Regions from separate parts of the Streptomyces sp. NPDC001617 genome, predicted to be linked through region 1. Evidence: riboswitches for the same ligand, from Rfam matches in the RefSeq annotation. Region 1 holds a riboswitch; each other region holds the start of a gene.
The links. Region 1 has a riboswitch for cyclic di-AMP ahead of ACWC09_RS08810 (NlpC/P60 family protein). Riboswitches for the same ligand answer to the same signal wherever they lie in the genome.

Region 1 (7,524 bases):
GATCGTCACCCGTCGGGGACCATGACCACCCCGGCCGCGGCTTCCGACGCCGCCTCGGCGCACCACGCGTCGTACGGCACGCAGGAGGCCCAGTACGGCGACTTCACCACGTACGGCGTCTACGAGACCGGCGCTTTCGCGACCGGCGCGCACAGCACGACGACCTTCGCCGCCGACCCTCTCTTCGGCAGCCTCCCCGCCGACGCCACCGGCTCGTACGACAGCGGGTGGGGGTCCCCCCTCTGGGAGACGACCACCGGCGGCCAGCAGACCCTGAACTACGACGCGTACGCGGCCCAGCACCACGCCGCCTACGACACCGGCGCCTACGAGACGTCCGCCTGGAGCGCCGGCCACCAGCAGCTCTCCGCCATCCCTTCGCAGTCCACCGGGTACGACGCGTCCGGCCACTGGGACGCGAGCGCCTGGCTCCAGCCCGACCGGTCCGGCGGCACGGCCGACCAGACCCAGCACTGGGAATGGGGCACGCAGACCTTCGAAACCGGCACGTACGACGCCACGCAGTGGAACTCCGACGGCGACGCGGCCGTGGGAGGCGAACCGTTCGACCAGCAGGCGACCTCGGTCTTCGAGCAGGTCGACCAGGTCGAGCAGGATGTGTACGAGGAACATGCCGAGGGCGACGGCGAGTCGGCCGTCACCAGTGAGCTGCCTGCCGTGACGCCACTGCTGGACGAGCAGGAAGAGGTGACGCCGGCGCCGGCCTCACGCGCCGCCGCCCGCAACGCGTCCCGCTCCCGCCGCCGTACGCCCGCCAAGCGCTCCGCGCTGCTGACGATCGCCGTTCCCTCGGCCTGCGTCATGGGAGTCGCCGGTATCGCGGCGGCCTCCGTCGGCACCTTCTCCTCCGACGGCACCTCGACGACCGCCTCGGACGCGCAGTCGGTGAAACCGTCCGCCGCCAACAACAAGCTGGACACCCAGATCGAGAGTCTCTCCGCCGGCGCGGACGACTTCGCGGACCGGGCCAGCCGGACGCAGGAGCGCATCGACCTCAAGACCCAGCAGGAGGCCGAGAAGAAGAAGGCGGCGGCGGAGGCGGCCCGCAAGGAGCGGCTGCGTCCGAAGTACGTCCTGCCGGTAACCCAGAAGGGGCTCAGCGCCTACTTCGGCCAGGCCGGCGTCAACTGGATGTCCGTGCACACCGGCATCGACTTCCCGGTCTCGTACGGCACGACGGTGATGGCCGCGACCGACGGCACCGTGCGGACGCAGTGGAACAGCGCCTACGGCAACATGATGATCGTGACCGCGAAGGACGGCACGGAGACGTGGTACTGCCACCTCTCCAGCTACCGCGTCGCTTCCGGTACGACCGTGAAGGCCGGCACGCCGATCGCGTACTCCGGCAACTCGGGCAACTCGACCGGCCCGCACCTGCACTTCGAGGTCAGGCCGAACGGGGGGTCGGCCATCGACCCGCTGCCGTGGCTGCGCAGCCACGGGCTGGACCCGACGTAGGCCCCACGACTTGCTTGTTGTGAGCCCCCGCTGTTCAGCGGGGGCTCACTGACTCCGTCAGAGCTTCTCCACCGGCGCGTACCGCAGCAGCAACCGCTTCGGCTTCGCGTCCCCGAAGTCGATCGTCGCCTCCGCGTTCCCGCCCGTGCCCTTCACCGCCACGACCGTGCCGAGTCCGAACTGGTCGTGGGTGACCCGGTCGCCGACGGCCAGCGAGACCACCGGCTTCTCGGAGGTCCGGCGGGTGGCGAAGCCCGACGCGCCCGACGCCGAGGAGCGCGAGCGGGAGGACGACAGGGAGGCGGCCACGCCGGACACCGGGCCGGAGGAGACCGGGGCCGTGGCGCCCGTCCGCTTCCAGTCGACGTGGTGGGCCGGGATCTCCTCCAGGAAGCGGGAGGGCGGGTTGTACGACGGCTGGCCCCAGGCGCTGCGCAGCGAGGACCGGGTGAGATACAGGCGCTCACGCGCGCGCGTGATGCCGACGTACGCGAGCCTGCGCTCCTCCTCCAGCTCCTTGGCCTGGCCGAGGGCGCGCATGTGCGGGAAGACGCCGTCCTCCATGCCCGTGAGGAAGACGACCGGGAACTCCAGGCCCTTGGCGGTGTGCAGGGTCATCAGGGTGATAACCCCCGAGCCGTCCTCCTCCTCGTCCGGGATCTGGTCGGAGTCGGCGACCAGGGCGACCCGCTCCAGGAAGTCGGCGAGCCCGCCGGATGCCTCGCCCTCGCCGGTCTCCTGCTCGAACTCCAGCGCCACTGCGGCGAGTTCCTGGAGGTTCTCGATCCGGGTCTCGTCCTGCGGGTCGGTGGAGGCCTGCAACTCGGCCAGATAGCCGGTGCGTTCGAGCACCGCCTCCAGGACGGTCGCCGGGCCCGCGCCGGACTCGACGACCGTACGGAGGTCCTCCATCAGCGTGTTGAACTTCCTGACGGCGTTGGTGGAGCGCGCCGCCATGCCGTACGCCTCGTCGACGCGGCGCAGCGCCTGGGGGAAGCTGATCTTCTCGCGCTGGGAGAGGGCGTCGATCATCGCCTCCGCGCGCTCGCCGATGCCGCGCTTGGGCACGTTGAGGATGCGGCGCAGTGGCACCGAGTCCTCCGGGTTGGCCAGCACCCTCAGGTAGGCCAGGACGTCCCGGACCTCCTTGCGCTCGTAGAAGCGGACGCCACCGACGACCTTGTAGGGCAGGCCGACGCGGATGAAGACCTCTTCGAAGACACGGGACTGCGCGTTCGTACGGTAGAAGACGGCGACGTCGCCGGCCTTCGCCTCGCCCGCGTCCGTCAGTCGGTCTATCTCCTCGGCGACGAACTGCGCCTCGTCGTGCTCGGTGTCGGCGACATAGCCGGTGATGCGCGCGCCCGCGCCCGCGTTGGTCCACAGGTTCTTGGGGCGGCGGGACTCGTTGCGCTCGATGACCGCGTTGGCGGCGGAGAGGATCGTCTGGGTGGAGCGGTAGTTCTGCTCCAGGAGGATCGTCGTCGCCTCCGGGTAGTCCTCCTCGAACTGGAGGATGTTGCGGATCGTCGCGCCCCGGAAGGCGTAGATCGACTGGTCGGCGTCGCCGACGACACAGAGTTCGGCGGGCGGGACGTCGTACTCGTTCGGGGGTACGTCGACGGGGTGCTCGCTCGTCCCCACCAACTCGCGCACGAGCGCGTACTGGGCGTGGTTGGTGTCCTGGTACTCGTCGACCAGGACGTGCCGGAAACGGCGGCGGTAGTGCTCGGCGACGTCCGGGAAGGCGCGGAGCAGATTGACCGTGGTCATGATCAGGTCGTCGAAGTCGAGGGCGTTCGCCTCGCGCAGCCGCGACTGGTACATGGCGTAGGCCTGGGCGAGGGTCTTCTCGAAGCCGTCAGTGGCCTGGGCGGCGAAGTCCTCCTCGTCGATCAGCTCGTTCTTCAGGTTGCTGATCTTGGCGCTGAAGGACTTCGGCGGGAAGCGCTTGGGGTCGAGGTCCAGGTCGCGGCAGACGAGTGCCATCAGCCGCTTGGAGTCGGCGGCGTCGTAGATCGAGAAGGACGACGTGAACCCGAGCTTCTTGCTTTCCCTCCTCAGGATGCGCACGCACGCGCTGTGGAAGGTCATCACCCACATCGCGTTCGCGCGTGGGCCGACGAGTTGCTCGACTCGCTCCTTCATCTCGCCGGCGGCCTTGTTGGTGAAGGTGATCGCGAGGATCTGGCCCGGGTGCACGTTCCGCTCGGCCAGGAGGTGGGCGATGCGGTGGGTGAGGACGCGGGTCTTGCCGGAGCCGGCGCCGGCCACGATGAGCAGCGGGGTGCCGGCGTGGACGACGGCCGCGCGCTGGTTCTCGTTCAGCCCGTCCAGGAGCGCGGCCGCGTCGAGCACCGGGCGGGGCGCGCCGTCGCGGTAGTAGGCGTCCCGGTCCGGCGGCGCGTCGAACTTCCCGCCGAACAGATCGTCCGGAACGGGCTCCGGCACATGATCGTCCTCGGGCGGTGGCGGGGGTTCCTCCTCGTGCCCGCGAGGGGTCTGGAGGTCCGCCAGGAAGCTGTCGTCAAAGAGGCTGCTCATCGCTCTCCGAGTCTAGGCCGCCCCACTGACAGCCCGCCGCCGCCCTGAGAACATCCACCGAATCACCGTCCGCGGCCATCCCATCGCGCCACGTGACCAGCGCGGATGCTCTGACCACAGGTCACGAAAATGTATCGGGCATATCGAACATCAACCTTCACACGGGCCGCACGAGTTGGCTACCGTTCCGAGCAGGCCGTACGACCCCCACCGGCGAACCTCGCCGGGCCGTGCGGCCTCCGCCGAGTCCGGGGCGCCGCCGCGCAGCCGGAGCCGGGGACCCACACCGACCTTGGGGTGAATCGGCCCACCTCCCCTTCGGGGCACGGGCCGTAGGGCAACCCTTCCGAACCACCCGCCCGAACCCGACAGCTAACTCGGTAGGCGGAACATGGAAGGAGTCGCCTCCTTTGGCGTCGCACCGCAAGTCGCGCCCCGCGGGTACGCGCGTAGCAGGCATACGCACCCCCGCTCTCGCCACGGCCGCCCTCACCTCCGTGGCTCTGCTGTCCCAGACGGCCAACGCCACCCCCTCGACGGACGGCAACCCGAGCCTCGAGGAAGTCGAGAAGAAGGTCGACGACCTCTACCGACAGGCCGAGTCGGCCACCGAGAACTACAACGCGGCGAAGGAAAAGACCACCAAGCAGCGCAAGCGCGTCGACACCCTCCTCGACGACGTCGCCAAGCGCGCCCAGAAGCTCAACGAACAGCGGGAGCGGCTGGGTTCCTTCGCCGCCGCCCAGTATCGGACCGGTGCCGCGGAGCCGGACACGGCGACCTTCCTGCTCGCCGACTCCCCGCAGGACTACTTCGACCAGACGCAGCTGATGGGGCGGCTGACCTCCCGTCAGAAGAGCGCGGTCGACGACTACTTCGCCGAGCAGTCCGCGACGATGAAGAAGCGCGAGGAGGCGTCCAAGAGCCTCGAGACGCTCACCAAGTCGCAGAGCGACCTGCAGACCGCCAAGGCCACGGTGCAGAAGAAGCTCACCGACGCGCGCGAGTTGCTGTCGAAGCTGGACGCCGAGGAGAAGGCGCGGCTCGCGGAGATCGAGAAGCAGAAGCAGGAGGAGGCCAACCGCAAGGCCGCGGAGCTGGCGAAACAGCAGGCGGCGGAGCAGAAGGCCCAGGAGGCCGCGTCCCAGGAGAGCGGCTCCTCGTCCGGCACCGGCACCTCGGACTCCACCTACTCCACCAAGGCCGCCAAGGCCCTCGCCTTCGCCCGCGCGCAGATCGGCAAGCCGTACGTCTGGGGCGCCACCGGCCCCGGCTCCTACGACTGCTCAGGCCTCACCCAGGCCGCCTGGAAGGCCGCCGGCGTCACCCTCCCGCGCACCACCTACGACCAGGTGAACGCCGGCACGACCGTCTCCCTCGCCGACGCCCAGCCCGGCGACCTGATCTTCTTCTACGACGACATCAGCCACGTCGGCATCTACATCGGCAACGGCATGATGATCCACGCCCCCAAGCCGGGCGCGTACGTCCGCGAGGAGTCGATCTACTACGGCGGCGAGTCGATCATCCACAGCGTGGTGCGACCGGCCTGAGCCGCCGTCCTGCCCGTCGGGCAACGCCGCCCGACGGGGCCGTGGGGCACGCGCGCGTGGAAGGTGCAGGCGGGCATGAGTGTGTACCCGCCGCCTGTCTCCGGTGCACGCGCGCGGGGCGGAGCGGTTCGTGAGAGGCACGCACGCGTGGTGTCTGCCTCCGACAGCTCTGCGGCAGGGGCGCACTCTGTGCTCTGGCCGCGCTCGGTGGTGGATGGGCGCGGGCGCGTGTCCTGATGCGGTGGCGCGCGAAGCCGACCTCGCGCGGGGCGCGTGACAGCTGCCGCGCGCCCCACTCACGTGCCCTGCGCCCGCGCGAATTTCCTCGCGCCCGCGTGTATGCCCCGCCGCCACCCCGTCCCGCGCTTCTTGGCAACGGCGCATGTCCGGCCTCCCCCACTCGCCCGGACTCCCCCGCCCCGCGCCCTCCCCTCCTGGTGGGCGCAGTTGTCCGTCGCCGCCGCCCTCGACATCCCGTGGTGCGAGGGGCCCGGTCAGGCGCTGCTGTGGATCACGGTGGCGGCGTGGCCGGCCGTCGCCGCGGGGGCCGTGGCGGCGGCCCGGGCGGACATCAGGTCCACAGCACCGCGATGAAGATGTTCGCGGTGGTGAGCGCGCCGACCAGCCCGAACATGCTCTTGTCCACGGTCTCCTCGTCCCGCTTCACATAGACCAGTCCGAGGATCACGACCAGCAGAGCCAGCTTCACGCCGATCTTGATGTTGTTGACGTGATGGTCGTCGGCCTGGTTGAGGCCGACCAGGATCGCGCCGGTGACCAGCATGGTCAGCGCCCCGTGCAGCATCCCGGGGACGAAACGGGCCGTGCCCTGGCCCATCGCCTTCATCTGGGTGAGGAAGCCGCCGAGGAGCGCGGCGATGCCGACGATGTGCAGGCCGACGAAGAGATGGATGAGTACGTCCATGAGGCCGGAGCTTAGACAGGGGCGCCCGGGGCGTCCGACACCGGCCCACTCCTTACGCGTGGATCTTGCATATATGCGGCCCATAGCAGTCCATCACCCACACGCGCCCCCGAAACCGTCACTTCGGTCAGCGCACTACGCGAACCCGACGGCCCGGCGCCTGGATCACGGTCGTTTACGGTCACCCGGCGGTCTGCTCGCGGCACTTCCGTACATGGCGTCACCGAGCCGACACAGACAGGTTTAGCGTCCTCCACCAGGTGACCGGCTCCCCACCGCCGCCCGGGCCAGGGGCGGCAGCCGATCACCACCGCCGAGAAGGTCCGGCGGTGGCCCGCTCCCCCTGTGTGGGCCGCCGCCGGACGCGTAAGCCGCCTCGGACGGGGCGGTCGTACGAAAGGACGTGCAGTCCACGTGGCAGCGCACCGCAAGCCCGGTCGGCGAACAGCACTCGGCGGCAGCACCGCCCGTACCGCCTTCACGATCGCCCTGGCGGGCGCCGCGACCGCGACGGCCTTCGACGGGACCGGACAGGCCGAGCCGAATCTCACCCCGGCGCAGGTCAAGGCGCAGGTGGACAAGCTGTACCAGGAGGCGGAGGTCGCCACCGAGAAGTACGACGGTGCGAAGGAGAAGGCCGCCGCCGCCGAGCGACGGCTGTCGACGCTGCGGGACGAGGCGGCGCGCAAGACGGACAGGCTCAACTCGGCGCGGGACGCGCTGGGTTCGACGGCCGCCGCACAGTACCGCGGCGGCGGCGTCGACCCTGCGCTGCAGCTCGTCCTCTCCAGCAACCCCGACCAGTACCTGGACAGCGCCGAGTTCGTCGACCGCATCGGCACCCGGCAGGCCGCGGCGGTCGCCGACGTACGCCAACAGCTGCGCGGCATCGAGCAGTTGCGCGGCGCCGCACGCATCGAGCTGGCCTCGCTGCAGGCGCGGCAGGCGGAGCTGCAGCGGGAGAAGAAGACGATCACCGGAAAGCTGGACGCGGCACGGCAGTTGCTCTCCCGGCTGTCG
Region 2 (7,524 bases), on a different contig from region 1:
GCGCAGCCTCAGCAACCGGTCGGCCAGGGGACCGTCATGCGCCCGTCCTTCCTGGTAGAGGTCGTCCAGAACGCGCGCCAGTTGCGGGTCCATTACGGCTCCTGTCGTGAGGGAAGGCTCCGGGCTTGTTGCTAGCACGGCCGGTAGGGGTTCGTACACGGGGCGTTCGTGTGCTGCCCTGAGGCGCTGATCCTCCGGGTGACCTCTGCCTGACCGGCCCCGATGGTGTAGCCCGCTACACCGCGTCCCCGGCCCCCGTTCGCCTAGCGTGGCCGTATGCGGAAAACGGTCCGGCAGGCGGCTGCCGCCACGGTGCACCTTCTTCTGGCCGCGGCGATGGCCTTCGGGCTGTGGATCTTCATCACGGTGCTGCTCATCACGGCCATCGGGACCGTGGCGGTGGTCGGCGCCTGGATGCTGCCCGAGACGGTGCTGATCATCCGGCGGATCGCCGGGGCCAAGCGGGCGATGACGGCCAGATGGACCGGGCAGCGGATCCCGGAGGCGTACCAGCCGATCAAGGGGACGGTCCGCGAGCGCATCCGCGCGGCGGTGCACGACCCGGGCACCTTCACCGACTTCAGGTGGATGGTCGCCGACTACTTCTACGGCGCCCTCCTCGCCCTCGCCCTGCCGCTGTGGCCGCTGGGCCTGGTCGTCGACGGCGTCTGGTCCGGACTGCTACGCCGTACGCCCCTGGTCCTGCCTCTGATCGTCCGCCTCGCGGACCTGGAGGCCGACTGGTCCACCGCGCTGCTCAAACCGTCCCCGAAGGCCCAACTCGCCGCTCGTGTCGAGGAGTTGGCCGCGACCCGCGCCGACGCCATCGCCGCGCACGGCGCCGAGCTGCGCCGTATCGAACGCGACCTGCACGACGGCGCCCAGGCCAACCTGGTCGCCCTCTCGATGCGGATCGGGCTGGCCAAGCGCGCCTACGACCGCGACCCGGACACCGCCCGCAAGCTGCTGGACGAGGCCCAGGCGCAGGCCGAGAAGGCGCTGACGGAGCTGCGCCATGTCGTACGGGGCATCCACCCGCCGATCCTGACCGACCGGGGGCTCGTGGGGGCGGTGCGCGCGCTGGCGGCCGGGAGCGGGCTGGAGGTGGCCATGGAGGTCGAGCGGCTGGAGGAGGACGGTCTGCGGGCGCCGGCCGCGGTGGAGGCCGCGGCGTACTTCGTGGTGGCGGAGGCGCTGACCAACGCGGCGAAGTACAGCGGGTCGGCGCGGGCCTCGGTGCGGCTGGCGCGGGTGAAGCGCGGGCTGCGGGTGCGGGTGGCCGACGAGGGGTGCGGAGGGGCGGACGAGAACGCCGGGTCGGGACTGCTCGGGATGCGCCGCCGGGTCGCCGCCCTCGACGGGAGCGTGGAGGTGTCGAGTCCGGTCGGGGGGCCGACCGTGATCGACGTGATGCTGCCGTGCGTGTGGTGACGGCGGCGCCCGATACAGACAGACGGGAAGATCGGACGCCGCCGATTCGAACGTAGAACAGCTACGAACAAATTGTCAGCAATTTTGTTCTCTTTTTAGGCCAGCTCGGCCAGGGGCAGCGTGTGCTGGGTCTGCAGGACCTTCGCGCGCAGGTAGCGGACGTTGTGGGCGGTGGTGAAGACGCCGGTCGGGACGCGGTCGTGGACCGTGATGCCGAGGTCGCGCAGCTGGCCGGCCTTGTCCGGGTTGTTGGACAGCAGGTCCAGCTCGTCGATGCCGAGGGCCCGCAGCATCTGGGCCGCCGCCGTGTAGTCGCGGTCGTCCTCGGGCAGTCCCAGGGCCGCGTTCGCCTCGTATGTGTCCAGCCCCTGGTCCTGGAGGGCGTAGGCGTCGAGCTTGTTGTAGAGGCCGATGCCGCGCCCCTCCTGGCGCAGATAGAGCAGAACTCCGCCACGCTCTGCTATCCGCTCCACCGCCTCGCGCAACTGCGGGCCGCAGTCGCAGCGTGCCGAGCCGAAGACGTCACCGGTCAGGCACTCGGAGTGCAGCCGCACCAGGGGGACCTGGCCGGGAGCCGGGTCGCCGAGCACGACGGCGACATGCTCCTGGCCGTCGGTCAGGCCGTGGAAGGTGACCAGTTCGGCGTCGACGCTGTAGCCGTCACCGAAGCGCAGGGGCACGCGGACGCGGGCGCGCGGGGTGGCGGCGGGGTAGTCGGGCATGCGGGTCTCCCGGGTCCGGGTGCGGAGTACTGTCGTGGGAGCTGCTTCAAATCTGAAGCAACCGGATCCACGGGTGAGACCCTACCCCATGCTTTAAATTTGAAGCAACAGAATTGAGGCGCGGCTCACTCGCCCCGGCTCACTCCGTCGACGAACAGGGGGAGGAGCGGCGACGCCAGGGGACCTCGTCCGCGGCGGCTCGCGCCCCGTCCTCCTCCAGCGACTTCGCGACCCCCGTGAAGATCTCCTCCACCTGCCTGACCTGCTCCTCGGTGAGGTGGTCGAAGAGATGGGTCCGTACGGTCTCGACGTGGCCCGGCGCCGTCCGCTCCAGCACCGCCATCCCCTTGTCCGTGAGGGCGGCGATACTTCCCCGCTTGTCCCACTGGCAGTTCTCGCGCCGGACCAGCCCGTCCTTCTCCAGCCGGGCCACGGCGTACGTCAGCCGGCTGCGGGTGATCTTCGTCCGCTCGGCGAGATCGGTCATCCGCAGCCGGTGCTCCGGCTCGTCGGAGAGGTTCGCCAGAATCGAGTAGTACAGATGGGTCATGCCGGCGTCCTGCTGGAGCTGCCGGTCGAGCGCGTCCTCCAGGAGGTGCGCCGCGGCGATGTACGCGCGCCAGGCGCGCTGCTCCTCAGGGGTGAGCCAGCGAGTCGTCATACGTCCAGTGTAGGTTTGTTTCAAACTTGAACCAAGAACCACGCCCCGTCCGCTTCCGAGAGCGAGCGCGTCCGATGCCGTACCCCTACGTCCTGCTGTCCGCTGCCGTCTCCCTGGACGGCTACCTCGACGACACCGGCCCCGAGCGCCTGCTGCTCTCCTCCCCGGCCGACTTCGACCGCGTCGACGAGGTACGGGCGTCCGTCGACGCGATCCTCGTCGGCGCCGGCACCATCCGCGCCGACAACCCGCGCCTCCTGGTCAACTCACCCGAGCGGCGCGCCGCCCGGGTGGCCGCGGGAAAACCCGAGTACCCCCTCAAGGTCACGGTCAGCGGCTCCGGCGACCTCGACCCGGAGGCGAAGTTCTGGCACACGGGCGGAGAGAAGATCGTCTGTACCACGGACAAGGGCGCCGAACGCGCCCGCGCACTCGGCCTCGCCGCCGACGTGGTCCCGCTCGGCCCCGATCTCGACTGGCGCCGCTTGCTGGAGCATCTGCACGAGGCCCGCGGCGTACAGCGGCTGATGGTCGAGGGCGGCGGCACCATCCACACCCAGCTCCTCCAGCAGGGCCTGGCCGACGAACTCCAGCTGGTCCTCGCTCCCCTCTTCGTGGGCGATCCGGAGGCACCTCGGCTGTTCGGGCCGGGCGGATACCAGGCCGGCCGGCTGCGCCTCCTGGAGACCCGGCGCATCGAGGACGTGGTCCTCATGCGCTACGAGCCGACGGCACCCGGCGCCGGCACGGTGACGTCCGCCGCCGACCGCCACTGGCTGCGGCTCGCCTGCGAGTTGGCGGCGCTGTGCCCGCCGTCCGAGACGGCGTTCAGCGTCGGGGCGGTGGTGGTGGCGGCCGACGGCACGGAGCTGGCGCGCGGACACTCCCGTGAGGCCGGCGATCCCACGGTCCACGCGGAGGAGGCCGCCCTGGCCAAGCTGGACCCGGCCGACGCGAGGCTGGCGACCGCGACGGTGTACAGCAGCCTGGAGCCCTGCGCACGACGGGCGTCCCGACCGAAGCCGTGCTCGCGGCTGATCCTGGAGGCGGGGGTGCGGCGGGTGGTGACGGCTTGGCGGGAGCCGGACACGTTCGTGGAAGAGGCCGACGGGAGTGGGCTGTTGGCCGCGGCGGGGGTCGATGTGGTGGTGCTGGGGGAGTACGAGGGGCCGGCGAAGGGGCCCAACGGGCATCTGTTGAGCTGAGTCCTGGGGTGCGGGCGGGCGGGGGCCGGCCGGCAGTTCCCCACGGCCCTTGCCGGCTGCCCCGCGACTGATATCGGCTGTACCGGCCCGGGGTTCGGCTGGGCCGGTTTGTCCGGCTCCGCAAGCCGTAGCCGGCGTCGGGGTTCAGCCGCCGACCCGCTCCACCGGAATCCACACCTCCGCGTCCGCGTGCGTACCGTCCTCGGACACCCGCGTGCGCGAGAGCGACGGACCCGGCCGGCTCCGGTACGGGTTCGACGGGAACCACTGGGTGTACACATCCCGCCAGAGGTACTGCACCGCCAGCGGAAACGCGCCCGAGGACTCGAACACCGCCCATGTCCCCGGCTCGACGTCCAGACTCTCCGAAGCCCCGGGCACCTCCACGTCGCTCACCACCCCGTGGAAGTAGTCGATTTCGGTGCCTTCCGCATCGTCCGCGGAGTGGTTGCTGACGGCGGCCACGACACCGCCGGGCTCCCCGGCCACACACTCCTGCCAACGCCCCAGCGTCTCCTTGCCGATGCTCTTGACGAACTCCACGATGGCCGGGTTCATCCCCTCGTAGACCAGCGGGACCTGTGTCCCCCTGCCCACGAGCCTGAACCCGTCCTTCTCCACTATCCGGTACCGCATGCTGCCGCTCCCTTCGACGATCAGCCGGAAGGACATCCGAGGCTGGGAGTGCAGCGCGGCGCCGGTCCGCCGCGCCTCACCGGGACCGACCCCGTGCACGGCGCGAAAGGCACGCGCGAACGCCTCGCCCGAGCTGTACCCGTAGCGCACCGCGACATCGAGCAGCGTCCGCTCCCCGGCGAGCACTTCGGCCCCGGCGAGCGTCAGCCGCCGGCGGCGGATGTACTCGGAGAGCGGGATGCCCGCCAGCGCGGAGAACATCCGCCGGAAGTGGTACTCCGACGTCATGGCGATACGGGCCAGCTCAGCCGCGTCGATGGGCTCATCGAGGTGCTCCTCGATGTGGTCCATGGCCTGATTCAGCCGCTCCAGCACTCCTGGCCGTCCTTCCTTCACTGATCTCCACGCTAGGGAAGCCCCACCGTGCCGGACCCGACATCCTGTGCCCGGTGCGGTCGGGTCGCCGGCGCCGCGCAGGGACCGCAGGCCGGCCCCGGCCCACGCCCCAGAACCGGCCGCGATAAACCGTGGTGCTGGGCGTCCCGCGGATGGCGTATGCTGGTGTCACAACGACGCGGGGTGGAGCAGCTCGGTAGCTCGCTGGGCTCATAACCCAGAGGTCGCAGGTTCAAATCCTGTCCCCGCTACTCAGGCTCAGGGCCGGAGTCCAGTACATGGACTCCGGCCCTGAGCGTTTTCCCGTTTCCCAGTTTCCCGGTTTCCCGCCATGGCCCTCCTGTCGTACGGCATCACCCGGGGTGATCGTTCGGCCGCCCTCCGCATAACAACTGACATACGGTCAATGGCTGTGAAGATCCTGAGGAGTGGCCAACTCGCCCGTTTTTCGCCGGTCATGAGTCCTACGTCCAGGCCAAGAACGTTAATGATCAAGCGGAACACCTTGGAATCCACACCCCGGGTCTATTAACGTTCGATAACGCAGCGCGGTCGTCCCAGCCGTCACAAGAGTCGGCTCCGTGCGCACGCGCCGAATCCCGCAAGGGAACCGGGGAACCACCACCCTGGGGTGAATCGCGCGGATGCCGTCGTGGGCCCACGACAGGTATACGCGCGTAGGAGACCTTCCTGCTCCGAACCCGTCAGCTAACCCGGTAGGCGAGAAGGAAGGAAAGGAGCACGCCCACGTGGCGTCCAACCCGCCTGCCCCGGCAGCCCCGTTCGTGCCGAGCACCGAGCCTTTCGGCTTTCCCGGACCCCGTACCGACGAGGGTCAGTGGGAGGAGTGGAATCCCACCGAGGATTCCCTACGGCCGGTACGTGGTAGGCACCGCGTCGCCAAGCAGCGCGGCGGCGGCGGGCTCGCCCGTAGCTCCACGGTTCTCGGCGTCGGTGTCATAGCCGCCGTCGGCGCGGGCGGCATGGCCAGCGCCAACACCGGCAAGCCGCCGGTCTCCATATCGATGCCCGATCTGGCCTCCGTGACCCATGTGTTCGGCGGGGACTCGGATGCCCCGAAGGGCTCCGCCACGGCGCTCAGCAGCGTCGGCGTGACCTCCGAGGACACCACGCAGGGTGCCAGGGACGCCGGCGAGGCGCTGCGCGACCGCATCATGGCGCAGGCCGAGTCGCAGCAGGTCCAGGTCGACAGCAAGGCCCAGTACGCCACCGAGACCGCCCTCGCCCGGCAGATCGACGACGCCGCCGCCAAGGCCGAGAAGGACGCGGCCGCCAAGGCCGAGGCCGCCAAGGAGAAGGCGGAGGCCGCCGCCAAGAAGGCGGACGAGGCCGCGCGCCTGGCCGAGCTGGCCAAGCAGTACAAGCTTCCGGTCGTGTCCTACACGATCACCGGCACCTTCGGGCAGGCCGGCTCGATGTGGTCCTCCGGGTATCACACCGGGCTCGACTTCGCGGCGCCCACGGGCACCCTCATCAAGGCCATCCACTCCGGCACCGTCACCGAGGCCGGCTGGGCCGGGTCGTACGGCTACCGCACGATCATCACCCTCGACGACGGCACCGAGCTGTGGTTCTGCCACCAGTCCTCGATCAGCGTCAGCGTCGGCCAGAAGGTCGCCACGGGTGACGTCATCGGGCGTATCGGCGCCACCGGCAACGTGACCGGCCCGCACCTTCACCTGGAGGTCCACCCGAACGGGCAGTCCACCGGCATCGACCCGATGACCTGGCTGCGCAGCAAGGGCCTCAACCCGTAGGACACGTCCCGTCGATTCTCCGGCGGCCCTGGCGACGACCCCCGACGTCAGGGCAGCCGGTTTCGGAGCGGAGCCCTCCGGTTGTTCACGGGAAATTCGCGGCCGTTCCGGAAGATCCGTATCCGGTGCGGGTGTTGACGTAGGACATGACTTCTCTTCGCAAGCTGGGCTCCTCCGACCTCGAGGTCTTTCCGCTCGCCCTGGGCGGCAACGTCTTCGGCTGGACCGCCGACGAGGCCACGTCCTTCGCCGTTCTCGACGCGTACGCGGCGGCGGGCGGCAACTTCGTGGACACCGCGGACTCGTACTCGCACTGGGTCGACGGCAACGCCGGTGGTGAGTCCGAGACGATCATCGGCAAGTGGGTCAGGTCCCGCGGCAACCGGTCCGACGTCGTCATCGCGACCAAGGTGAGCCAGCACCCCGATTTCCCGGGCCTGACCGCGGCCAACATCAAGGCCGCCGCCGACGCCTCCCTGCGCCGCCTCGACACCGACCACATCGACCTCTACTACACCCACTTCGACAAGATCGAGGTGCCGGTCGAGGAGATCATCGGGGCGCTCGACGAGCTGGTGAGGGCGGGCAAGGTGCGGCACATCGCCGCGTCCAACATCACGGCCGAGCGGCTCCAGGAGTCCCTGGACCTCTCCGACCGTGAGGGCCTCGCCCGGTACGTCGCCGTCCAGCCGCAG
Region 3 (7,524 bases), on a different contig from region 1:
GCCGTGTTCGCCGCACTCGGTGACGACCTCGGGGACGTGCTCGGTGGGTACGGCGACGACGGCCAGGTCGACATGACCGTCGATGTCCCGCACCGAGCGGTGGGCGGGGACGCCGTCGAGTTCCTTGAGGTCCTCGGGGAAGGCCCTGTTGACCGCGTACAGCTGCCCGGCGTAACCGGCGTCCCTGATGTTGTCGAGGATGCTGCGGCCGACGCCCCCGGGCGTGCGCCCGGTGCCGATGACGGCGACGGAGCCGGGCGCCAGCAGCCGCCGTACGGAACGCGCCTCGGCGCGCTGCTCACGCGCGCGCTGGACGGCGAGGGAGCGGTCGGTCGGTTCGAGGTCGAACTCCAGGCGTACGACGCCGTCCTCGAAATGGCGCTGCTGGGTGTAGCCGGCGTCCGTGAACACCTTGATCATCTTGTTGTTGGCGGGCAGCACCTCGGCGGCGAAGCGGCTGACACCGCGCTCGCGGGCGACGGCGGCGATGTGTTCGAGGAGTGCGGAGGCGACGCCGCGGCCCTGGTGGGCGTCCTGGACGAGGAAGGCGACCTCGGCCTCGTCGGAGGGCGCCGACGCGGGCATGCCGTCGGCACCAATGCGGTCATAGCGTACGGTGGCGATGAACTCGCCGCCCACCGTGGCCGCGAGTCCCACCCGGTCCACAAAGTCGTGGTGCGTGAAGCGGTGGACGTCCTTGGCGGACAGGCGCGGGTAGGGCGCGAAGAAGCGGTAGTACTTCGACTCGTCCGAGACCTGCTCGTAGAAGCTGACCAGGCGGTCTGCGTCATCAACGGTGATGGGGCGGATGCGCGCGGTGCCGCCGTCGCGCAGCACCACGTCGGCCTCCCAGTGGGCGGGGTACTCGTGCCGGTCCGACGAGGTCTGCATGGGCCCCAGAGTACGGCTCGCGTCCGACAACGGCGCGAGGCAGTCTGTGGAGAACACAGCAGCCTGTGGAGAACTGAAGAAGGACGGAAGTCGGGCCGAGGCCGCGGTCCGACCACCCACCCCGGACGGGACGAAGGACCGCTCCGGAGACGCTTCACGGTGTGGGAAACTGGTCTAGACAACCCTGAGAACCGAAGGGCAGCATCACATGGCTGAGCGCCGCGTCAACGTCGGCTGGGCCGAGGGCCTCCACGCCCGCCCCGCTTCCATCTTCGTCCGGGCCGCCACGGCCGCAGGTATCCCGGTGACGATCACCAAGGTCGGCGGCACCCCCGCCAACGCGGCCTCCATGCTGGCCGTCCTGGGCCTGGGCGCCCAGGGGGGCGAGGAGATCGTCCTCGCCTCGGACGCCGAGGGCGCGGACGCCGCTCTCGACCGTCTCGCCAAGCTGGTCGCGGAGGGGCTCGAGGAGCTTCCCGAGACCGTCTGAAAAGCGAATTGAGGGTCGCGGCACTCGCCGTCCCGCAGCACTGAAGGGCTCGTCCGGAATTTACCGGGCGAGCCCTTCGCATTTCCCCATTGCGGGCAGCAGAAATAATCCCCCGCGAATTGTCTCCTCTTTGTATACGGCGCCCGTGTTAATGCCGCAGGCCCGACATGTTTACGGGATGTTGCGAGTTCCTCACACCGTTCACGCGTTCGGGGGTGCCGAAGCGCAGCCGGTGCGCGGCCGTCGAGCGCTCGGTGTGCAGCGTGGTGATCGCACGGGCGCGTTCGCCGTCCCCGCGGGCCACCGCGTCGACGATCGCGCCGTGCTCCGCCCAGGACTCCACCGGGTTGGCGGGCGCGTCGACGGCGTACATCCAGGCGATCTTGTGGCGCAACTGGGTCAGCATCGAGGTCAGCGCGGGGCTGCCGGAGGCCTGGGCGAGCGTCTCGTGGAACCAGCCCCCCAGGGAGCGCAGATCCTCGCTGTTGCCCCTCCTGGCCCGCTCCTGGCCCAGTCTGACGAGGCCTCGGAGGACCTTGAGATGGGCCTCGGTGCGCCGCTGGGCGGCCCGGGAGGCACCCAGCGGCTCCAGGAGCATGCGCATCTCCAGCAGGTCGGAGGCCTCCTGCTCGGTCGGCTCCGCGACGCACGCGCCCGCGTGCCGCCGGGTCACCACGAAGCCCTCCGCCTCCAGGGTGCGCAGGGCCTCACGGACGGGGACGCGCGAGACACCGTAGCGGCGGGCGAGGAGTTCCTCGGTGAGGCGGCTGCCACGCTCGTAGACACCCGCGACGATGTCGTCCCGGATGGCCGTGCACACCGAGTGCGCCGGAATACGCATGACCGACCTCCGCCTTAATCCCCGTGAAACGTCGTCGATTGACGTTGTGTCCAAGGACTCTATTGCAATGAGCCGGAATTTCCGACGGCGGACCGGAATCCATGGATATTTTTTGGACAGCAGAGCGACAGAAACGGCGAAACCCCGGCTCCAGGAGCCGGGGTTTCGGTAGATCTTGCGGTCCGTCGTCAGACGTTCACGCCGTGCGAGCGCAGGTAGGCGACGGGGTCGATGTCCGAGCCGTACTCGGGAGTCGTGCGGGCCTCGAAGTGCAGGTGCGGTCCGGTGGTGTTGCCGGTCGAGCCGGAGAGGCCGATCTGCTGGCCCGGAGTCACCTGCTGGCCGACCGAGACGCCGATGGAGGACAGATGGCCGTACTGGGTGTACGTGCCGTCGGCCATCTTGATCACGATCTGGTTGCCGTAGGCGCCGCCCCACCCGGTCTGCACGACCGTGCCGGAGCCGACCGCGTGGACGACGGTGCCGCTCGCCGCGTGGAAGTCGATGCCGGTGTGGCTGCCGGAGGACCACAGGGAGCCGCCGGTCTTGTAGCCCGTGGAGACATACGAGTTGGCGATCGGGGCGACGAAGGTGTTGAGGCGCTTGCGCTCGGCCTCGCGGGCGGCGCGCTCCTTGGCCTCACGCTCCGCCTTGGCCTTCGCCTCGGCCTTCTTGCGCGCGGCTTCCGCGGCGGCCTTCTTACGGGCGGTCTCCTCCGCGGCCTGCTTCTGCGCGTCGGCCTGGGCGTCGATCTTGGCGGCGATCGAGTCACCGATGGTGATGACGGGGGTGAGACCGGTCTGCTCGACGGAGTTCTCCGCGGCGAGCGCGGGGGCCGCGAGGGTACCGATCACGCCGGTGGTGGCGAGGGCCGCGACGCCGGCGGCCGCGGCGGTACCGCGCTTGACGCGGCTGGGACGACGGTGCTTCCCGGTGGCGCACATGAACGCCATGTAGTGGCTGGTCCTTTCCTTCCCTCTCGCCTACCGGGTTAGCTGACGGGTTCGGAGCAGGAAGGTCTCCTACGGACCCCCTCGCGGCTTGCGCGGGCGTCCGATTCACCCCAGGGACTACGTGGGTCCCCGGCTCCCCTGGCTCGCGCCGTACGGGGACTCGGCGATGGCTGTCCGGTGCCGCGGGTGCGGCGCGGTGCCTGACGGACAGCCCGGACGACGCTAAGCGGGGCCGCTTTCAATCCCCAAACGGATCACGGTGTTTGTAGCGCATCCCACAGGGCAGACAGGCAACCTCCGCCCCAATTCGGACATACGGGGGCCCTGGTGACGCATCCGTCACCAGGGCCCCTGCGCGCGCGTGCCGCTACTCGGCCGACACCACGGTGACTTCACCGATACCGAGGGCCTCGACGGGCTCCTTGATCTCGGCCGCGTCACCGACGAGCACGGTCACCAGACGGTCCACCGGGAAGGCGTTCACGGCCGCCGCTGTGGCCTCCACGGTGCCGGTCGCGGCGAGCTGCTGGTACAGCGTCGCCTGGTAGTCGTCGGGCAGGTGCTGCTCGACCTGGTCGGCCAGCGTGCCCGCGACGGCCGCCGCGGTCTCGTACTTGAGCGGCGCCACACCGACGAGGTTCTGTACGGCGACGTCCCGCTCGGCGTCGGTGAGGCCGCCCTCGGCGAGCGTACGGAGCACCTTCCAGAGGTCGTCCAGGGCGGGACCGGTGTTCGGGGTGTCCACGGAACCGCTGATGGCGAGCATCGACGCGCCGGTGCCGTCCGGGGCGGACCTGAGGACCTGCCCGAACGCGCGCACCCCGTAGGTGTAGCCCTTCTCCTCGCGCAGGACTCGGTCCAGGCGGGAGGTGAGAGTGCCGCCGAGGCAGTACGTGCCGAGCACCTGCGCGGGCCACACCCGGTCGTGCCGGTCGGCGCCGACACGGCCGATGAGCAGCTGCGTCTGGACGGCACCGGGACGGTCCACGATGATCACGCGACCGGTGTCGTCGGCGGTCACCGCGGGCACCGGGCGGGGCTCGGCCTTCGAGCCGGTCCAGGCGCCCAGGGTCTCGCCGAGCAGTGCGTCCAGGTCGACGCCGCTGAGGTCGCCGACGACCACGGCGGTGGCCGTCGCGGGCCGGACATGACGGTCGTAGAAGGCTCGTACGGCCGCCGCGTCGATCTTCTCGACCGTCTCCTCGGTGCCCTGGCGCGGGCGCGACATGCGCGAGGTCGCCGGGAACAGCTGCCGGGAGAGCTCCTTGGCGGCACGGCGGGAGGGGTTGGCCAGCTCGTGCGGGATCTCGTCCAGACGGTTGCGGACGAGCCGCTCGACCTCGCTGTCGGCGAACGCGGGCGCCCTGAGGGCGTCGGCGAGCAGACCGAGCGCCTTGGCGAGCCGGGAGGCCGGGACCTCCAGGCTGAGGCGGACGCCGGGGTGGTCGGCGTGCGCGTCCAAGGTGGCGCCGCAGCGCTCCAGTTCGGCGGCGAACTCCTCGGCGGAGTGCTTGTCGGTGCCCTCGGAGAAGGCGCGCGCCATGATCGTGGCGACACCGTCGAAGCCGGCCGGCTCGGCGTCCAGGGGCGCGTCGAGGAGCACCTCGACGGCGACGACCTGCTGGCCGGGGCGGTGGCAGCGCAGGAGCGTCAGGCCGTTGTCGAGCGCGCCGCGCTCGGGCGCAGGGAACGCCCACGGCCTGGCTTCGCCGGCCTGGGGCTGCGGGTGGAACTCCATCGTGGCGAGCTCGGTCACTTGGCCGCCTCCTCGTTCTTGTCGCCGGCTTCGACCGTGGCCTCGGCCTCGGGGTCCTCCGGGGGATCTGCGTCCTCTGCGATCTCTCCGGCGAGCGGCTCGTAGACGAGCACCGCGCGGTTGTCGGGGCGCAGGCGGGCCTTGGCGACCTCCTGGACCTCCTCGGCCGTCACCGACAGCACACGCTGGACGGCGGTCAGGGCGAGCTGCGGGTCGCCGAACAGGACGGCGAACCGGCACAGTTCGTCCGCGCGGCCCGCGACCGTGCCGAGCCGGTCCAGCCACTCGCGCTCCAACTGGGCCTGGGCGCGCTCCATTTCCTCGGCCGTGGGGCCCTCCTCGGCGAACCGGGCGAGCTCCTCGTCGATGGCGGTCTCGATGACCGGCACCTCGACGTCACCGGAGGTCTTGACGTCCAGCCAGCCCAGGGAGGGCGCTCCGGCCAGACGCAGCAGACCGAAGCCGGCGGCGACGGCCGTACGGTCGCGGCGCACGAGGCGGTTGTAGAGGCGGGAGGACTCGCCGCCACCGAGGATGGTCAGCGCCACGTCGGCCGCGTCCGCCTCGCGCGTGCCGTCGTGCGGCAGCCGGTAGGCGGCCATCAACGCGCGCGCGGGGACCTCCTCCTGGACGACCTCGCGCAGCTGCTCGCCGATGACCTCCGGCAGCGAGCCGTCGCGCGGGGCGGGCTTGCCGTCGTGCGAGGCGATGGAGCCGAAGTACTTCTCGATCCAGGCGAGCGTCTGCTCCGGGTCGATGTCGCCGACGACCGACAGGACGGCGTTGCCCGGCGCGTAGTAGGTGCGGAAGAACGCGCGCGCGTCCTCCAGGGTGGCCGCGTCCAGGTCGGCCATGGATCCGATCGGGGTGTGGTGGTAGGGGTGGCCCTCCGGGTAGGCGAGGGCGGTGAGCTTCTCGAACGCCGTGCCGTAGGGCACGTTGTCATAGCGCTGTCGGCGCTCGTTCTTGACGACGTCCCGCTGGTTCTCCATGGACTCGTCGTCCAGGGCCGCGAGCAGGGAGCCCATGCGGTCGGCCTCCAGCCAGAGGGCGAGCTCCAGCTGGTGGGTGGGCATGGTCTCGAAGTAGTTGGTGCGCTCGAAACTGGTGGTGCCGTTCAGCGAGCCGCCGGCGCCTTGCACCAGCTCGAAGTGGCCGTTGCCCTTCACCTGGCCCGAGCCCTGGAACATCAGGTGCTCGAAGAGGTGAGCCAGGCCGGTACGGCCTTTGACTTCGTGACGCGAGCCGACGTCGTACCAGAGGCACACCGCCGCGACCGGGGTCAGGTGGTCCTCGGAGAGCACCACGCGCAGCCCGTTGGCCAGGCGGTGCTCGATCGCTGTCAGGCCCCCGGAGCCTGCCTGGTCTGTGGCCGTGTGACCCATGGGCATGTACGTCCCTTCGCCTCGCGGATGCGGTGGTGGAAACCGCGGTTTTCCTGCCGGTCCTGCCACTGTATGCAAGCGTGCGGACCCTCGGCGAAGTTCCCGCGGGACGTACGCCCACAGCGGATCGCGTAGCCTTCCGCCACACCGGGAACCGAGGCCGACGCCAGGTCCTCGTCCGCGTTGTCAGTGCCGCGGTCCACAATGGTCGCGTCAGAACCCGTTCACGCTTCAGCACGAGCGAGCCGAAGGGGCGCGTCGGTGTCGAGCGGACGAGCGCGCGGAGGCCCGCAGGGCTGAGCACGGTCGGCCGCTCGACACCGACGTGAGCGCCCCGTAGGCGAGTGACCAGAAAAGAGGAGCCGGCAGCGATGGCCCGCCGCAGCACGAAGACCCCGCCGCCCGACGACTCGTTCGAGGAGCGGATCCTCGACATCGACGTCGTCGACGAGATGCAGGGCTCCTTCCTCGAGTACGCGTACTCGGTCATCTACTCCCGCGCCCTGCCGGACGCCCGCGACGGCCTCAAGCCGGTGCACCGCCGCATCGTCTACCAGATGAACGAGATGGGCCTGCGCCCCGACCGCGGCTATGTGAAGTGCGCGCGCGTGGTCGGCGAGGTCATGGGCAAGCTGCACCCGCACGGCGACGCGTCGATCTACGACGCCCTGGTGCGCATGGCCCAGCCGTTCTCCATGCGCGTGCCGCTCGTCGACGGCCACGGCAACTTCGGCTCGCTGGGCAACGACGACCCGCCGGCCGCCATGCGGTACACGGAGTGCCGCCAGGCCCAGGCGACCAGCCTGATGACGGAGTCGATCGACGAGGACACGGTCGACTTCGCGCCCAACTACGACGGCCAGGAGCAGGAGCCGGTCGCCCTGCCGGCCGCCTTCCCGAACCTGCTGGTCAACGGCTCGTCCGGCATCGCGGTCGGCATGGCGACCAACATGCCCCCGCACAACCTCTCCGAGGTCATCGCGGCCGCCCGCCACCTGATCCGCTACCCGAACGCGGATCTGGACACCCTGATGAGGCACGTCCCGGGCCCCGACCTGCCCACGGGCGGCCGGATCGTCGGTCTCTCCGGCATCCGGGACGCGTACGAGACGGGCCGCGGCACCTTCAAGATCCGCGCCACGGTCGAGGTCGAGACCGTCACCGCGCGCCGCAAGGGCCTGGTCATCACCGAACTGCCGTTCACGGTC

Region 2: it holds a riboswitch for cyclic di-AMP, as region 1 does, so the genes downstream of both, ACWC09_RS37675 (M23 family metallopeptidase) here and ACWC09_RS08810 (NlpC/P60 family protein) in region 1, are expected to answer to the same signal.
Region 3: it holds a riboswitch for cyclic di-AMP, as region 1 does, so the genes downstream of both, ACWC09_RS30965 (M23 family metallopeptidase) here and ACWC09_RS08810 (NlpC/P60 family protein) in region 1, are expected to answer to the same signal.

The regions. Positions count from the first base shown of each region.
Region 1 is NZ_JBSFHA010000008.1:20,099-27,622, forward strand. It holds gene ACWC09_RS08800 (M23 family metallopeptidase) at 1-1,482, shown strand, start outside; gene pcrA (DNA helicase PcrA) at 1,540-4,026, opposite strand; cyclic di-AMP (ydaO/yuaA leader) riboswitch at 4,257-4,428, shown strand; gene ACWC09_RS08810 (NlpC/P60 family protein) at 4,437-5,579, shown strand; gene ACWC09_RS08815 (hypothetical protein) at 6,151-6,504, opposite strand; gene ACWC09_RS08820 (NlpC/P60 family protein) at 6,919-7,524, shown strand, end outside.
Region 2 is NZ_JBSFHA010000068.1:36,368-43,891, forward strand. It holds gene ACWC09_RS37640 (O-methyltransferase) at 1-93, opposite strand, end outside; gene ACWC09_RS37645 (histidine kinase) at 277-1,431, shown strand; gene ACWC09_RS37650 (GTP cyclohydrolase II) at 1,527-2,153, opposite strand; gene ACWC09_RS37655 (MarR family winged helix-turn-helix transcriptional regulator) at 2,293-2,814, opposite strand; gene ACWC09_RS37660 (dihydrofolate reductase family protein) at 2,889-4,019, shown strand; gene ACWC09_RS37665 (helix-turn-helix domain-containing protein) at 4,164-5,030, opposite strand; tRNA gene ACWC09_RS37670 (tRNA-Met) at 5,229-5,302, shown strand; cyclic di-AMP (ydaO/yuaA leader) riboswitch at 5,632-5,788, shown strand; gene ACWC09_RS37675 (M23 family metallopeptidase) at 5,801-6,829, shown strand; gene ACWC09_RS37680 (aldo/keto reductase) at 6,976-7,524, shown strand, end outside.
Region 3 is NZ_JBSFHA010000048.1:50,032-57,555, reverse strand. It holds gene ACWC09_RS30980 (bifunctional acetate--CoA ligase family protein/GNAT family N-acetyltransferase) at 1-891, opposite strand, end outside; gene ACWC09_RS30975 (HPr family phosphocarrier protein) at 1,100-1,381, shown strand; gene ACWC09_RS30970 (GntR family transcriptional regulator) at 1,530-2,222, opposite strand; gene ACWC09_RS30965 (M23 family metallopeptidase) at 2,411-3,175, opposite strand; cyclic di-AMP (ydaO/yuaA leader) riboswitch at 3,188-3,351, opposite strand; gene ACWC09_RS30960 (M16 family metallopeptidase) at 3,543-4,931, opposite strand; gene ACWC09_RS30955 (M16 family metallopeptidase) at 4,928-6,322, opposite strand; gene ACWC09_RS30950 (DNA gyrase/topoisomerase IV subunit A) at 6,688-7,524, shown strand, end outside.